Regions from separate parts of the Thermodesulfitimonas autotrophica genome, predicted to be linked through region 1. Evidence: predicted binding sites of a transcription regulator. Region 1 holds the regulator's gene; the other holds the start of a gene.
The links. The regulator HrcA, encoded in region 1, represses chaperone genes, less so after heat shock. The targets are predictions, from matches to a motif close to ATTAGCACTCANNNNNNNTGAGTGCTAAT.
Positions count from the first base shown of each region.

Region 2: a site for HrcA is predicted at 1,042-1,070, ahead of groES (co-chaperone GroES). Genes of this name have one in related genera too.

Region 1 is NZ_RKRE01000002.1:174,973-183,525, forward strand. It holds gene dnaK (molecular chaperone DnaK) at 1-836, opposite strand, end outside; gene grpE (nucleotide exchange factor GrpE) at 926-1,564, opposite strand; gene EDD75_RS04665 (TCP-1/cpn60 chaperonin family protein) at 1,554-3,125, opposite strand; gene hrcA (heat-inducible transcriptional repressor HrcA) at 3,156-4,181, opposite strand; gene hemW (radical SAM family heme chaperone HemW) at 4,322-5,458, opposite strand; gene lepA (translation elongation factor 4) at 5,455-7,257, opposite strand; gene EDD75_RS04685 (hypothetical protein) at 7,412-7,693, opposite strand; gene spoIIP (stage II sporulation protein P) at 7,934-8,553, opposite strand, start outside.
Region 2 is NZ_RKRE01000001.1:613,139-621,691, forward strand. It holds gene nuoE (NADH-quinone oxidoreductase subunit NuoE) at 1-107, opposite strand, end outside; gene EDD75_RS03100 (5-formyltetrahydrofolate cyclo-ligase) at 104-685, opposite strand; gene groES (co-chaperone GroES) at 1,105-1,389, shown strand; gene groL (chaperonin GroEL) at 1,465-3,084, shown strand; gene EDD75_RS03115 (methyl-accepting chemotaxis protein) at 3,173-4,744, opposite strand; gene EDD75_RS03120 (FAD-dependent oxidoreductase) at 5,043-6,416, opposite strand; gene thrC (threonine synthase) at 6,469-7,968, opposite strand; gene EDD75_RS03130 (hypothetical protein) at 8,103-8,435, opposite strand; gene EDD75_RS03135 (Ni/Fe hydrogenase subunit alpha) at 8,459-8,553, opposite strand, start outside.

The DNA of each region.
Region 1 (8,553 bases):
AGTTCTTCGAACTTAGCCCGGGTCAGCGTCAGGTCGAGGTGCTTCGGGCCGGTCGCGTCTGCCGTGATGAACGGCAGGTTGATGTTAGTTGCGGTGACGCCCGAGAGCTCGATCTTCGCCTTCTCCGCCGCCTCTTTCAGCCGCTGCATCGCCATGCGGTCGGTGGAAAGGTCAATACCCGTCTCCTTCTTAAACTCGGCCACCAAGTAATCGATGATCCGCTGGTCGAAGTCATCGCCGCCAAGGCGGTTGTTCCCGCTCGTTGCCTTGACCTCGAAAACCCCCTCGCCGATCTCGAGGATGGAAACGTCAAAGGTACCACCGCCCAGGTCGAAGACCAGGATCGTTTGGGTCGCTTCTTTATCGAGGCCGTAGGCCAGCGCCGCGGCGGTCGGCTCGTTGATAATCCGCAGCACCTCGAGCCCCGCGATACGTCCGGCATCCTTTGTTGCCTGGCGTTGCGCGTCGTCGAAGTAGGCCGGCACGGTAATGACCGCCTTGGTTATTTTCTCCCCGAGGTAGGCCTCGGCGTCCGCCTTAAGTTTCTGCAGGATGAAGGCGGAAATCTGCTGCGGCGTATATTCCTTATCATCAATCTTTACCCGGTAGTTCGAACCCATATGCCGCTTGATCGACATTACCGTTCGCTCCGGGTTCACTACCGCCTGGCGCTTCGCCACCTGTCCGACTAAAAGCTCTCCCGTCTTCGAGAAAGCAACCACCGAAGGGGTCGTCCGCCCGCCTTCGGCATTCGGAATCACAACGGGCTCGCCACCCTCCATGATGGCCATACAGGAGTTAGTAGTTCCCAGGTCGATCCCCAGAATTTTTTCCATAGAAACCCTTCACCCTCCTTCGGAAATACCATTTTCATCTTTCGTGGTGCCGTAGAAACCACTCTATAAACTGGGCGCTATAAAACGCCCTACTCTTTTTCTCTACTCACCTTCACCAGCGCCGGCCGGATAACCTTACCCCGGAACATATAGCCGCGCCGGAACTCCTCGACAACCGTGTGCCGCGGGCCATCTTCACCCGCTTCGTAGGCCACCGCCTCGTGGCGGCTGGGATCAAACTCCTGGCCAACCGCAGGGATCGGTTCCAACCCCTCGCGCGCGAGGATTTCGCTGAGCCGCCGGTAGATCATGTTGACACCAGATAGAAAATCGGCCACCTGTTCACCCGGCGATTGCAAGGCCCGCTCAAAATCGTCGAGTACCGGCAGAAGCGCGGTCACCAGCGCCTCACCGGCAAAATGAAGGAACTCCTCGCGCTCCTTGTTTACGCGGCGCCGCAGGTTTTCAAAATCGGCCCGCAGCCGCAAAAGCTGCTGGTAATACTCCGCCGCTTTCGCCTCGGCTGTACTTAAGGCCGCCTCGAGTGCGCGTACCCGGTCCTCGGGGGATAGCGTCTCCGGCGCCTCCCCCAGGTCCTGGGCGGCCTCTCGCTCCGGCAAGCTTTCCTCCACCGCCGGCGCTTCTGCGTCGGTTTCTGCGCCGGTCACCGCCGCAGGAGCGGCGGCTTCCCCGTTAACCCTTTTTTCTTCCCTTTCTTTATCCGGCATCTTTGACCTGATCCCCGCTTTCCTGCTTCTCATCCCGCTTCCGGATTATCGTATCGATCCGGAGGATCGCCTCCGCGATCTCCCCGGCAGCTTTCAGGGCGTGGATCTTGACCAGCGCCGGGTCAAGGATTCCCGCCTGGAGCATATCCTTTACCTCGCCCGTATCGCAATCAACCGCAAGGGAGTTTTTCCGCCGCGCCACCTGTGCCGCGACCACGTCGCCGACCTTTTCTAACGGATTAAAACCAGCATTAGCGACGATCTGCGCCAGGGGCCGTTTCAGGGCTTCGACCACGCAATCGACGCCGTAGGCAGCCATTCCCCGGACGCGGCCGCGCATCTTTTCCACTTCCCGGGCAACGGCAATCTCCAACGCCCCGCCCCCCGGGACAACACCCCCCTTGACCGCCGCCTGCACGGCCGCCGCCGCGTCCTTGGCGATCCGCTCCCGCTCGCCGACAACCTCCGCCGTCGCGGCGCCGACAACAATCGTAGCCATCGGTTTGCCGCCACCCGCCCGGATCCAGACCTGTTCCAGGCGCTCGTCATCGTAAACCTCGCCCGCAAAGCCTAAGTACCGGGCGAGCTCCCCAGGCTCCTTCTTCAGCCCCGTCCGCTTAATCATTCTGGCTCCGGTGTGTTCCGCCGCGCGGCGTAATTCTTTCTGTAACACCCGCTGAATGACCATCACACCCGCATCGGTGAGCATCTCCTCTGCCACATCCGCCACGCCACGGTCGACCAGAACCAACTTGACCCCCATCTCGATAAGCTTGCGGATATTCTGTTTAAACTCTTCCTGCAACGCCAGGTAGCGGGTAAACCCCGCTTCCGTCCCCAGGGCCTCCTCCTCCAACTCTTCCGGCTCCAGGGCATCGTCGACGACCAGCACCTTCGCTCCGGTGAGGTGCTCGGGCATCTGCCGGTTCAGCCGCTCTTTGCTGATGATTACCCCTTCAAAAACCTGGTTCTCCGCCCCTTCCTCGGCCACCACAAGGTCGGCCAGCCGGAAAGCCGGTTTTAGAAGCTCCTCCCTGCCGACGAGGCGGGCTGCTTTCACCACCAGGTCGGCGATGTCTTCGTTCCCCCTCCCAGCCACCAGGGCTACGGCGCGCAGGCGGGGGTCGTCAAGGTCCCTAAGCTCGCTGGCTTGCTGGCGCATCACGTCGACCGCAAAGCTGACGCCCTGCCGCAGCCCTTCGATCACCCGCGCCACGGGTACGCCTTTTAGCACTTTTTCGAGCCCGGCACCAACCATTGCCCCGGCCATCACCGTAGTCGTGGTGGTACCGTCGCCTACCTCCTCATCCTGAGCCTTGGCAACGTTAATCACCATTTTCGCCGCCGGGTGGGTCGCTTCCATGGTGGTGAGAATGGTCACCCCGTCGTTGGTGATAATTACCTCGCCGAAGCGGTCGACCAGCATCGTGTCGAGGCCCTTCGGCCCTAACGTCCCCTCCACCGCGGCGGCCACGGCCCGAATGGCGTTGGTGTTGGAAATGAGGGCCGCCAGGCGCTCGTTGACTTCTGAACCCGTCGTTGCCTGCTGCTTTAAGCTCACCTAACCGATCCTCCTGCCCTGCTAAGACTCTTACCGGAAAAACTTGACCAGCTCTGCCGAAAGACTCTCGGCCACGTACCGTAAGATTCCCGCTACCCGGCGGTAGCGCATCCGGGTGGGGCCGAGCACCGCCAGCACACCCCGCATCTTATCGTCTATCCGGTAGGTCACCGCGACCATGCTGAGTTCCCGGATATCCGGACGGTTAAACTCCTCACCGATCCGGATGCTCAGGCCCTGTTCCTCGCTCTGGGAGGTCAGCAGGTCGCAGAGAAAATCCTCCTGGTCTAAAAGCCCCAGTAGTGTCTGAAGCCGGCTCACATCCCTGAACTCGGGCTGGGTCAGGATGCCGTGGATGCCGCCCTGGTAAATCCGTTCCTCTTTAACCTGCAACGCCTCCTGAATGAGCTCGAAAGTCCAATCGAGAACGCTCTTATAGTGTGAAAGTTCCGCGTAAATCTCTTTCAACAGGGTGAGTTTAATGTCTCTAACCGTAAGCCCCCGCAACTTGGCGTTAAGTACCCGGGAAAGCGCCTCCAAATCGTAAGCGGTAATCCCTTCGGGAACCGGGATCAACCGGTGGAAAACATCTCCCGAAGCGAGAACCACCAAGACCATCGCCTGCCCGACGCCGAAGGGGACGAGCTGGATATGCCGGTACATACTCTTCCCGCACGGTGCCGTAGCAATCGCCGCGTAACTCGTAAGTTGCGAGAGAATTTGGCCGGTCTGGCGGATGACCCCGGCAATCTCCCTTGATTTGGTGCTGATGTAACTACGCAGAAGCTCCTTTTCCTCTTCCCCCGGCTCCTCCGGCTCCATCAGGTGGTCGACGTAATAGCGGTAGCCCCGCTCCGAAGGGATGCGCCCCGCCGACGTATGGGGCTGCTTCAAATAACCCATCTCCTCAAGATCCGCCATTTCGTTCCGGATGGTCGCCGGGCTGATCCCCAGCCCGTACTTCCGGGCAATGGTCCGCGAGCCTATCGGCTCGGCCGTATCGATGAAATCCTCCACAACAGCTGCTAAAATCCTTTCTTTCCTTTCGTCGAGCATCGGAACCGCCCCCTGTTAGCACTCAAATACAGCGAGTGCTAAAGGTTCTTTTTTAAAGATAGCACCGGGAAACATAATTGTCAAGGCTGTGGCCGATAGAACAACCATTAATTCCCAAATCAGCAGCACTCCGGCGCAAATTATACAAACGCCGCAAAAACAACATTGGCCACCGGCAAGGCCGTCCGGGTCAACCGCAAAAGATCCCCTTCCCGGCAAAGGAGCCCCTGCGCCACCAACCGGGAAATTTCCCGCCCGTAGACCGCTTCCGGCCGGCGCCCGAAACGCGCCGCAAAACCCGAAAGCGAGACGCCCGCCGTAAGGCGCAAGCCCAAAAAGAGCGCCTCCGACATCTCTTCCGCGGGTGTGAGCGCGTGCTCCTCCGCCACCGGCAGCTTTCCTCCCGCTACCAGATCGCAGTAGTCTTGAAGCGCCGCTACGTTTGCCCACCGGCGGTGTTCAAGGTAAGAGTGGGCCGCCGGTCCGAGCCCGAGGTACGGTTCCCCCACCCAGTAGAGGCGGTTGTGCCGGCATTCCTTGCCGGGCAGGGCGAAATTGGAAATCTCGTAGTGCCTGTAACCTGCTGCCGTCAGGCAGTCTATCGCCATCAGGTACATTTCCCGCGCCTCTTCCTCAGGGCAGCACGCGTACGCGCCGGCCGCTACCGCCCGGCCAAGTGGCGTTTCAGGGTGAATTTCCAAGTCGTAGGCCGAAATATGCTCGGGGCCGAGAGCAAGCGCCTCTTTAAGCGTCTTTTCCCAATCCTTAAGTCTTTGTCCGGGAAGACCGAAAATCAGGTCGAGGTTAAGGTTGGTAAACCCGGCCCTGCGCGCCCATTCGACCGCCTCCACCACCCTGCGGAACGTATGTCCCCGCCCCAAAAACCGCAGCTCCGTATCATTCGCCGCCTGCATCCCGATGCTCAGGCGGTTCACCCCGGCCAGGTGGAGCGCCCGCAAAAGCTCAGGGTTTAGGGTCTCCGGATTGGCCTCAACCGTAATCTCCGTCCCCGGCAGGACCGTGAAGTGGCGGGCAACAAACTCAAAGATGCTTTCTATCGCCGCCGCCCCCAGGCAAGTGGGGGTACCGCCGCCTAAATAGATGCTTCCGATAGCGGCTTTACCGCCCAGCCGCGCCGCCCGGAGGCGTATCTCTTGCGCCAGCGTTTGCAGGTAGCGGCTGGCAGCCGCGGCGTCGTAAGGGTAAGAGACGAAATCGCAGTAGTTACATTTTCGCCGGCAGAAGGGGACGTGGATGTAGAGCCCGAGGGCGCTCACTTATCATTCACCCGCAACACAGCCAGGAAGGCCTCCTGCGGAATCTCCACGTTACCCACCTGCTTCATCCGCTTCTTGCCTTCTTTCTGTTTCTCCAGCAGCTTTTTCTTCCTGGTAACGTCACCACCGTAACACTTAGCGAGCACATCCTTCCGAAGCGCCCTAATCGTCTCCCTGGCGATCACCCGGCCTCCTACCGCCGCCTGCACCGGAATCTCGAAAAGATGCCGCGGGATGAGCTCCCGTAGCCGCTCTACAAGCTGGCGCCCGCGCTGGTAGGCCCGCTCCCGGTGGACGATAAAAGATAAGGCGTCAACTAACTCGCCGCCAACCAGGATATCAACCCGCACCACATCGGCTGGCCGATAACCTAAAAATTCGTAGTCCAGCGAGGCGTACCCACGGCTCACCGATTTCAGACGGTCAAAGAAATCGTAAATGATTTCCGCCAAGGGAAGTTCGTAGGTCAGGATGACCCGGCTTTCCCCCACGTACTCCATATTCTTGAAGCTGCCGCGCCGACCGTTGCATAGCTCCATTACCGCACCGATGTAATCCTTCGGTAGCATGATGGTGGCGCGGACAAAAGGTTCCTCGATCGCTTCGATCTCCCCGGCCGGGGGCAGTTCCGCCGGGTTTTCCACCTCTACCACGCGGCCGTCTTTCCGGAGCACCCGGTAGATAACGTTCGGCGCCGTGGTGATGAGTTTCAGGTCGTACTCCCGCTCCAGACGCTCCTGCACGATCTCCATGTGCAGCAGTCCCAGAAACCCGCAGCGAAAGCCGAACCCCAGCGCAGCAGAGGTCTCCGGCTCGTAGAAGAGGGCCGCATCGTTGAGACGCAGCTTATCGAGCGCTTCCCGCAGCCGGCCGTAGTCCGCACTCTCCACCGGATAAAGGCCGCAAAAGACCATTGGTTTCACCGCGCGGTAGCCGGGGAGCGGCTCCTGCGCCGGGCGCTTCGCCTCCGTAATCGTATCGCCAACCCGGCAGTCCCGGACGTTTTTAATCTGCGCCGCCACAAAGCCGACTTCCCCCGTTTTGAGCGCTTCGACCGGAGCAAGCTGCGGCCGGAAGGTGCCCACCTCGGCCACCTCGTACTCTTTACCGGTGGCCATCATCCGGATCACCATCCCCGGGCGGATGCTCCCGTCCACCACCCGGACGTAGGCGATAACGCCTTTATACGGATCGTAATGGGAGTCGAAGACCAGCGCCCGCAGCGGTCCTTCTTCATTCCCCTCCGGCGGTGGTATCTCCCTTACAATCGCCTCTAGGACATCCTCAATGCCGGTCCCGTATTTAGCCGACACTAACAGCGCCCCGGACCCGTCCAGCCCGATCGCCGTCTCGATCTCGCGCCGGACCCGGTCCGGGTCGGCGCTCGGGAGGTCGATCTTGTTGATCACCGGCACCAGAACCAGGTCGTGCTCGAGCGCCTGGTAGGTGTTGGCCAGCGTCTGCGCCTCGATTCCCTGGGTCGCGTCAACAACAAGGAGAGCCCCCTCACAGGCGGCCAGGCTGCGGGAAACCTCGTAGGAAAAGTCCACGTGGCCGGGCGTGTCGATCAGGTTAAGCTGGTACTCCCGGCCGTCCCGGGCGCGGTAGTTGAGCCGGACAGCCTGGGCCTTAATGGTGATACCCCGCTCCCGCTCGATCTCCATCTGGTCGAGGACCTGCTCCACCATCTCCCGCGGCGCGATCGCCCCCGTATACTCTAACAGACGGTCGGCCAGGGTGGACTTCCCGTGGTCGATATGGGCAATAATGCAGAAGTTCCGGATCTGCTCCTTCGCCACCACATCTCCTCCAGCCTGTCGGAAATAACCGGCAACCGGCAAGGTCAAAATTTAGCCGCGCCCGGGAAGCCCCTTCCGCCCCCCGAGCGCTGCCTATTTATTATACCACAAGAGCGCAGCAACCGGCCGCGGTCAGGGCGCAGGAGACGGGTTTTCACGGCCGGAAACTGAAGTAGCGCTCCAGGCGGGAAAGGGCCGGAACGGCCCTCCGGGCACACGTTGCCGCAAGACGTTTGGGCGGCGCGGAAAGACGAAGGGTATAACGGACATTCATGAATTCTATGCGGTACGCGGTTTCAGACAGGACGGTAAAACCGAGCGCACGCACCGCCCTTTCCGGCCCGAGCGCCCTATTTAACGCCCCGAGGCAGTGATCAACCCCTAAAGTGACACCCATAAGCGCCACGATAACCAGCAAAAACCATCGCTTCCCCATATCCTATTTCCTCGAAAAGCCCAATTATTACCAACACCGGCGGCCGTCCGTGGCCGCAGACCCGCCTCCGCTGCTCGTCGTCGCCCGAGTTTAATAAACCGCACGGTTCAAGTGTTCGCTTGGAGCTGGAAACAGGCAACGCCGCCTATACTTATCGTTCCGTTGGTGCGGGCCCCGGTTCGGATATCCTCTCGGAAATATTATCCTCCGGAAGGAAGTCCCGCATACACCATCCGGGACTCAGGGGGACGCCGGCTTATCCTCGCCCGCATATTCCTCCCAAAGGACGTCCGCTAAGACGTCCGCAAAAAGCGCCGCCGCCGCTGCCGCTTCCGCAAAGGTGTTATTAACCCCGCCAATTTCTATCAGCAGCGCGTGCGGGTGAAGAAACTGGTTGTAGCGCCCTTCCTTCACCCGGACCCCCGCACACAGGCCCGGGTAAAGCTGTTGGGCGTGCGCCGCTATCCGGCGGGCGAAGGCCAGGTTTTCGCGCCAGGTCGGGAAAGGCTGCCGCTTATCGGACCCCACTACGATGAGGACCCGCGCCACTTCCTTCCCATTTATTTTGGCGGTGGCCACGCCCCGGGGCTGGCGCGAATCCCGGTGGATATCAAAAAGGGCGGCGATCTCCGGCGCCGCGTAAATCATCTCCCGTACCGTTTTCGCCGATTCAAGGTAAGAGGTCGCGTAACAAGCATCGTGAATCCTCTCTGACCGCAACACCCTGATGTCCCGCCGCCTAAGCCCTTCCGCCAGGATTCCCGCCACCTCTACCACCTTTCCCCGTCCCACTACCCGCTCCACCCCGTCGTCTGGCGCGTAAGTTTCACCGGTATGGGTGTTGTATATGCCTACCAGCG
Region 2 (8,553 bases), on a different contig from region 1:
ACAGCCAAGAGGGCCGCAATGAGCTGCTCCGGCCTGTTCCGGTAAGTATTGATAATCGTCTTGAGTTCAGGATCCTCGGGTGTCGGCGCAGGACACTTGCAGTTCATCGATCGCTCCCCTGTCTTGAGTCAATAATCCTTTTCTCGGTAATAATGAACTCCACCGGCCAGTCGTGGGCTTCGGGACAAACGGTGGGCACCACCTGAAAATCGTAGGCCAGACCGACCGTCACCGCGTCAGGCCGCAGCCCCGGCAAAAAACGGTCATAGTACCCCCCGCCGTAACCTAACCGGTAGCCCTTTACATCATAAGCCACCCCGGGAACCAAGACTAGGTCGAGCTCTTCCCGCGCTACAAGCGGACAGAACGCCGCGGGCTCGGGAATGCCAAAGGGGCCGGCCACCAGGTCCTCGGGGTAACGGCTTATCAGCCGCGCGCAAATCATTTTTTCCCGCACGTCGGTTACAGGAAGCACCACCCGCTTCCCCTCAAGAAGCGCCTCCCTTATCAGTTTCTCCGTTCCCACTTCGTTCCGGCAGGCCACGTAGGCCATAAGTAACCGCGCCCTACGAAAAGCCGGCAGCTGCCAAAGCTTTGCCTGGATGGCGGCACTTTTCCCGGCAACTTCCACCGGCGCCAGCGCCAGGCGCCGCGCCAAAATGGCCGTTCGCAAATCCTTTTTCATTGCGTAGCCCTTTTGAAATTCTCCGGGAATAAGATAACCCCTGCCGGCCGGCGATGTCAAAGCAAAGGTGTCGAGCGGCCAATTTTGCGGCGTAGAAGGTTTATTTCTGCCGTCAAACCAAAAGTCAATTCACCTTGATTAGGCTGAATTGTATAAAGTTGCCTGAGAACGGGCAAAAATATGGCGACGGACAAATGTAAGCGGGATTATATTTTGCCATTAAATTTCTCAAAAGAAGAAAAAATGGGGCGACTCTGAAAGATAAACGCAAGTTTTCCCGCAAGAGAGATGATATTTCGCAGATCAGCCACTTTACGTTTGGCAACCGCTTTGGTTATTATATTTCTTGGCTTGGTATTAGCACTCAATTAAAATGAGTGCTAACAAATAAAAAAATTTAATTTAAGGAGGGGTTATCGTTGATCAGGCCTTTAGCAGACCGGGTAGTGGTTAAGCCGCTGCCGATGGAAGAAGTGACGAAGGGCGGTATCGTCCTGCCCGACACCGCCAAGGAGAAACCGCAGAAAGGTGAGGTTGTCGCGGTGGGGCCGGGCCGTCTTCTCGACAACGGGCAGCGGGTAGCCGTCGACGTAAAGGTTGGGGACAAGGTGCTCTACTCCAAGTACGCCGGCAATGAAGTCAAACTTGACGGCGAAGAGTACCTGATCCTCCGCGAAGCCGACATCCTCGGTGTAATCGAGTAAGAAGCGATTCTTTGATCCTTAATACGCTGTTTCCCCTTAACGCGCATAAAAAAAAACTTAAAGGAGGTAAAAAACTTGGCCGGAAAAGAGCTTATTTACCGTGAAGATGCACGTGCCGCCATGGAGCGCGGCGTCAATGCCGTAGCCGACGCGGTGAAAGTTACCCTGGGACCGCGCGGCCGTAACGTCGTTCTCGAAAAGAAATTCGGTTCGCCACAGATTGTGAACGACGGCGTCACTATCGCCCGTGAGATTGAGCTGGTGGATCCTTTCGAAAACATGGGTGCCCAACTCACCAAGGAAGTAGCCACCAAAACCAACGATGTCGCCGGTGACGGTACCACCACCGCGGCCTTGCTCGCGCAGGCCATCGTGCGGGAAGGGATGAAGAATGTCACCGCAGGTGCTAACCCCATTTTGGTCAAGCGCGGCATCGAGAAGGCTGTGGAGCGCGTCGTCGAGGAGCTTAAGAAGATCGCCAAGCCGGTAGAATCCAAGGCGGCGATCACCCAGGTAGCCTCCATCTCCGCCAACGACCCGACCATCGGCGAACTGATCGCCGAAGCAATGGAAAAGGTCGGCAAGGATGGCGTCATCACGGTCGAGGAGTCGAAAGGTATCGGCACCTCGCTCGAGGTCGTCGAGGGGATGAACTTCGACCGGGGTTACATCTCGCCCTACATGATCACCGATCCGGAGCGCATGGAAGCGCTGCTCAATGACCCGTACATTCTCATCACCGACAAGAAGATTTCTGCCGTCACCGATATCCTCCCCATCCTCGAAAAGGTGCTCCAGACCGGCAAACCCTTGCTCATTATCGCCGAGGATGTGGAGGGCGAAGCGCTGGCCACCCTGGTGGTAAACAAGCTGCGCGGCACCCTCTCCTGCTGCGCGGTTAAGGCCCCGGGCTTCGGCGACCGGCGCAAGGCGATGTTGCAGGATATTGCCATCCTGACCGGCGGCCAGGTAGTCTCCGAAGAGGTCGGCCTCAAGCTTGACAAGACCACCTTGGACATGCTCGGCCGCGCCCGGCAGGTGCGGGTTAAGAAGGAAGAGACGATTATCGTCGGCGGCCAGGGCAATCCCGACGACATTACCAAACGGATTGCCCAGATCAAGAAGCAGATCGACGAGGCGACCTCCGATTTTGACCGGGAGAAGCTGCAGGAGCGGCTGGCCAAGCTTGCCGGCGGTGTGGCGGTGATCAACGTCGGTGCGGCTACCGAAACCGAGATGAAGGAGAAGAAGCTCCGCATCGAGGACGCCCTCAACGCCACCCGGGCGGCCGTTGAGGAAGGCATCGTCCCCGGCGGCGGCACGGCGCTTATCAACTGCATCCCGGCGCTTAACGACCTCAAGCTCGACAACCCGGATATGCAGGTTGGGGTGAATATCGTCCGGCGCGCGCTCGAAGAGCCGCTCCGCCAGATCGCCTGCAACGCCGGCCATGAAGGTTCCGTTGTGGTCGAGAAGGTTAAGGCGAGCGAGCCGGGCATCGGCTTTGACGCGCTCAACGAGCGCTTCACCAACATGATCGAGGCCGGCATCATCGACCCGGTCAAGGTGACGCGGACGGCACTCCAGAACGCCGCCAGCATCGCCTCGATGATCCTCACCACCGAGTGCCTGGTGGCCGAAAAGAAAGAAAAGGAGAACAAAATGGGTGGCGGGATGTCGCCCGACATGATGTAAGGCGAACAAACGCCCGAAGGCCCCGCGTGAACGCGGGGCCTTTGCTTTTAACCTGCCACCAACAATACCAACGGCGAACGCAGAACGTTTACAACTTAAATACCTTCAACGCGCCCTGAAGCTCCGCCGCCTGCTGCGCGAGCTCCGAGGCCATCTGCCCCACTTGCTCCGCCACGCGGCTCGCCTCCTGGACCGACTGCGCCACGTTTTGGGTCCCCTGGCTCGCCTGCTCCGTGGCCCGTGCGATGTCCCGGATCCCGGCGAGAGTGTCCGCCACGCCCTTGAGGATGCTCTTGAGCCTTTCTTCCGTCTCGATCACGGCGCCGGCGCCTTGATGTACGGTGGTAGAGGCGCGGTCGATCGCTGCCACTACTTCACCCGTGCCCCGCTGGATCTCCGCGATGATCTTGCTGATCTCCTCGGCGGCCTGGGCTGATTGCTCCGCGAGTTTTCTCACCTCTTCCGCCACCACCGCGAAGCCGCGCCCGTGCTCGCCGGCGCGCGCCGCTTCGATCGCAGCGTTGAGCGCCAGGAGGTTGGTCTGCTCCGCGATGCCTTTGATCACTTCCGTGATCTGACCGATGGCCGCGGAGCGCTCGCCAAGCTCCCTCACGAGACCGGCGCCTTTATCAACCGCCTCCTGGGCGTTCCGGATGCCGCTTACCGCACCGCCCAGCGCCTGGATGCCCTCGTTCGCCTCCCGCTCCATCCGGTCCGCGATCTCTGCCGCCGTCTGGGCGTGCGCCGCCGTCTCCTCCGCTCCCGCCGAGAGCTCCTCGACGGTCGCCGCCACCGTCTGGACCGTCGCCGACAACTCCTCCGCCGAAGCAGCAAGATTTTCGCTCTTACCGGAAACCTCCACCGCGGCTCCCTGAACCCGGATCGCCAGCTCCCGCAGCTGGCCGACCATCCGCCCGGTCGCATCGGCGAGCATCCGCAGCGCCCGGAAGCGCTGCGCGCCTAAGTTCACGGCGGCGAGGTCCCCGTCGGCCACCTTTTCTATCCGCTCGGCCACTATCCTGATGGGTGTCAGTATCCGTTGGATAACCGGTACAAAAACCAAAAGCAAAATACCCAAGACTGCGAGACCAACTAAGAAAGCAGACCAGACCATCCTGCCGGTCGCCGCTTTGACCTCGGTGAGCGGAACACCCACGAACCACATCCCGACAACCTTGCCCTGCGCGTCCTTAAGCGGCATGTAGGCCGTGAGGTGGGGCGTCCCGGCCACGTCGGCCGTACCGTAGTAGTTCTGCCCCTGCTTCAAGACCGCCTCGACCACGTAGGGCGCCGCTTTGGTCCCGACCTTCCGGTGCCCTGTAGCGTCTTTCACGGTGGTCGCCACGCGGGTGTCGCCCATAAAGATGGTCGCCTCGGTACCAAAATCTTCCTTAACCTGGTCAACCACCGCGAAGTTCCCGTTCATCAAGACTTTACCTTTGTAAAGCTTGTCCCCCGCCACGCGCCAGTCGCCCGGATAGTGGTGTTCGAAGAGTATGTCATAGGTCCCGGCAAGGTCACGCTTCAGGTACCCCTGCAACTGCGCGGTTAGACTCGCGCGCGCGACCAGGACCACCGCCAGGGTACAGGCCGCCGCAGCAAAAACAACCGTCACGGCCACGAGAAAAGCCATCGCCTTCCGCAAGCTATATACCCGCACCGGTATTCCTCCTTCAAAGGCCCAAGGGTTAGCCACGCTAAACAAAAACGCTATCTTTACCCAAAGCCCGGCACCGGCAATCACTCCTTTCCCCAGCACCCCGGGAAACATTTCCTTGCTTTCTTTTTCGTTCAGAAGCACCTCTTTCTAAAGAGGAAAAGGGGAAGAAACTTTTCCCTTGAGATTTTCAGGGGGGAAAATTAAAGGAACTCCAGACGGAGTTCCTCTCTCCTTAAAGCCAAGAATCGTTACCGGAAAAGCTTGGGAAGGGTTGCCGCGCGAGCGCGAAAGTTTTCAACTAATTACGCTCGCCATGAAGCTTTTGAGCCGCGGCCTCCGCCGCCACCGATAGGTAGTAGTTGGTCGGGGCGGCCGTGAGGAGCGGGTGCGTGCCCACCTGCAGGAGCGCCACCTGTTCGCAGGTCATCCGGTTGAGGATGCAGGTCGCCACCACGTTGATAAGTTCCCCTACACTCTCCCCGCCTAAAGCCTGGCCGCCAAGGATCACGCCGGAGCCCTTCTCAAAAACAAGTTTAACCCGTGTATCGGTCACTCCCGGCATCACCTTGGGGTGGCGGTTGGGGGTGACCGCCTCTCCCGTCACGACCGCGAAGCCTTCGCGCCGCGCCGCCTCTTCCGTGAGCCCCGCCGCCGCGAAGGCAACCCGGCCCACGACCGTCGAGACGACCCCGATAATCCCAGGGTTCTCGCGCCGGTTTTCGTAAAGGTTGGCCGCCACCACGCGGGCTTCCATCGTCGCTACCGAAGCGAGGCGCACCGGACACGGTTTGCCGGTGAAAAAGGAGACCTTCGCGGCGCAGTCCCCGCAGGCGAAAATATGCGGATCTTCGGTCCGCATGTGCCGGTCCACCCAGATGCCGGCCACCGGGTCCGCCTTGAGCCCCGCCTGCGCGGCCAGTTCTACGTTCGGCCGCACGCCGGCCGAGATTAACACCACGTCGGCTTTAAGTTCTGTGCCGCTCGCCAGGCGAACGCCAGCAACTTTTTCGCCCCCGGTTATCTCCGTCACTTTTTCTCCCGTCAGCACCTTGACGCCAGCACTAGCCAACTGCTTCTCCGCCGCCGCGCAGAAGGAAGCATCGAAGGAGAGGGCCAGGCAGTGAGGCAACATTTCGACTACCGTAACGTTTTTGTCGCTGTGTTTTTTGATCTCGTCGGCAAATTCGACGCCGATGAAGCCCCCGCCGACGATCACCACGTCGTGCGCCGCCCTGAGCGCCGTCAGGAATTCGCTGATCTGATCCACATTCTTCCGGATGACGAAGACGTTTTGTTTGTCCGCACCGGGGATGGGCGGGATAAGCGGGGTCGAGCCGGTGGCCAGGATAAGCTTGTCGTAACCAATAGTAGTGCCGTCGGCGAGCACAACCTGGCGGTTTTCCCGGTCGAGCCGCGCCACCTCTTCCTCCACCAGATCGATACCCTCGAAATCGAGCAAGGCGTCAGGGATCAGGTCCCGCTCGACCGACCCGATGGTGCCGAAAATGTAGGGGATGCCGCAGGGGATGGGGACGGGCGAGTCCCGCCGGATGATCGCGATGCTCTTCTCCGGGTGGTAGCGCCGCGCGACCGTAGCCGCGGTTAAACCCGCCGCGCTGCCACCGATAACCACAATATCCGCCGCCTCAGGAACCGGAAAATCCTCGTGCATTCTTCCACCCTTTCTCCGGTTATTTTATACTGATTTTTTTCGCCTATCCGGCTTAAATTCCCAGGATTTCCGCCACGACTTTTTTCATCTCCTCCCGCTGGACCACCCGCCGGTGGCGGACCGGCTTTCCCGCCAGGGTCCGGAGCCCCTCGGGCACCGGCCAGCCCGTCTCCCGGGCAAGGATTTCGAGGAGCGCGAATTCGTCATGGCGCGCGGCCGCTTCCTCCCCTATCACGGCGCACGCCACATCGCGGTTGAACTTGAAGGGGCTCGCGGTCGAGAGGATAATGCTCGGCGTCCCGTCTTCCGTGGTCGCCCGGTAGCGCGCGTAAACCGCCACCGCCACCGCAGTGTGCGGGTCAAGGAGGTAACCGTAGCGCCGAAAGGTTTCCTTGATCGTTGCCAGCGCGGTCGCGTCATCCGCCCAGTCGGACCAGAAGATTTCCCGCACCTGTGCCGCCACCGCCTCCGGAACCCGGTAGACGCCGCGCTCTTTGAGTTCACCCATCCAGTTTCGCACCGCCGCGGCATCCCGGCCGGTGAGCGCGTAAAGGAGGCGCTCTAAGTTGCTCGAGATGAGGATGTCCATCGAAGGCGAAATGGTCTTATAAAAGGGGCGCCGCCGGTCGTAAATGCCCGTGCGGACGAAATCCGTGAGAACGTTGTTCGCGTTCGCAGCCAGGACGAGGCGTTTCACCGGCAGCCCCATCAGCCGCGCGTAAAAGCCGGCGAGGATGTTCCCGAAGTTGCCCGTCGGCACCACGAAATTGACCGGCTCACCGGACTTGACGCCCCCAATGGCAAGGAGGTCGGCGTAGGCGGAAAAGTAGTAAACAATCTGCGGCAAAAGCCGCCCCCAGTTGATCGAGTTGGCGGAAGAAAACTCAAAGCCCGCCGCTTTAAGCCGCGCCCTCATCTCCGGGTCCGTAAAGATCTCCTTGACGCCGCTCTGCGCGTCGTCGAAGTTGCCCGCCACCCCGACGACGTAGGTGTTGTTTCCCTCCTGCGTCACCATCTGGCGCTTCTGCATCTCGCTCACGCCTTCCGCGGGGAAGAAAACAATGATCCGCGTCCCCGGAACGTCCCGGAAGCCCTCTAACGCCGCCTTCCCGGTATCGCCGGAGGTGGCTACCAGGATCACGCTTTCGGCCGCATTTCCCGTTTTCCGGCGGGAAAGGACCAGCAAATGGGGCATCAGCTGGAGCGCCATATCCTTGAAGGCGTAAGTCGGCCCGTGCCAGAGTTCCAGGATGTAGGAACCATCCCCCAGGGACTTGAGCGGCGCAATCGCCGGGTGGGCAAATTTCCGGGTATTGTAGGCCGCCCCGATGCACGCCCTTATCTCCGCAGGGGTAAAGTTCTCAAGGAAAGGCGTGATGATGCGCGCCGCCCGCTCCTGGTAGGAAAGACCAGGGAAGGCCGCAATCTCAGGTAGCGCAACAGCCGGAAATTCCGCCGGGACGTAGAGGCCGCCGTCGGGAGCTATCCCCTGCACGATCGCCGCCGCTGCCGTGACCCGTGGTGCCTCGCCCCGCGTGCTTTCGTAGTACATTTTTCTCCTCCCGGAATGGTTTTAACGGTAAAAGTATAACATAAGCGGGCCTTCGGGAGGGTGAAAAATAGAAAAGCGCAGCGATTGCCGCAGCCTAAAAGCCGCGCCAGCCTTGCGCTCGAAACCGCACCGGGTTAGCCCGCCGTAATGTGGTCCAGAAATTCGCTTACCTTCTCCCCCTTCGCCGCGAGGAACTCCTGCAACTGCCCCTCGGTCAGCGGCCGGGTGATCTCCGGGTCCGCCGCGTCGGGCACCGTGAAGAGAAGGCGCTTGAGCTTCCCCATCTCCACCGCCGCCAGGATGAGCACCGTCTTCCCGCCGTGCTCGCAGGCGAACTCGAATTCGTCGAAATCTTCCGGCGGGTCGGGCAAGTAGCGGCACGTGATCCCGCAGGCAGCCAGCTTTTCGCTGTCCTTCACGCACTGGAGCTTAATTTCCCGCCCGATATACTTCTTGAAGCGTTCCACCAGCACCCTCCTCTCTCGTGAAACTACGCGGTTTTTACTCCGGGAAGAATCCGTTGCCGGAGCTTCCCGCCCTGGTAAATCAAAACCTCAAGCGGCACTCTTCCGGGAAGCATGTGGC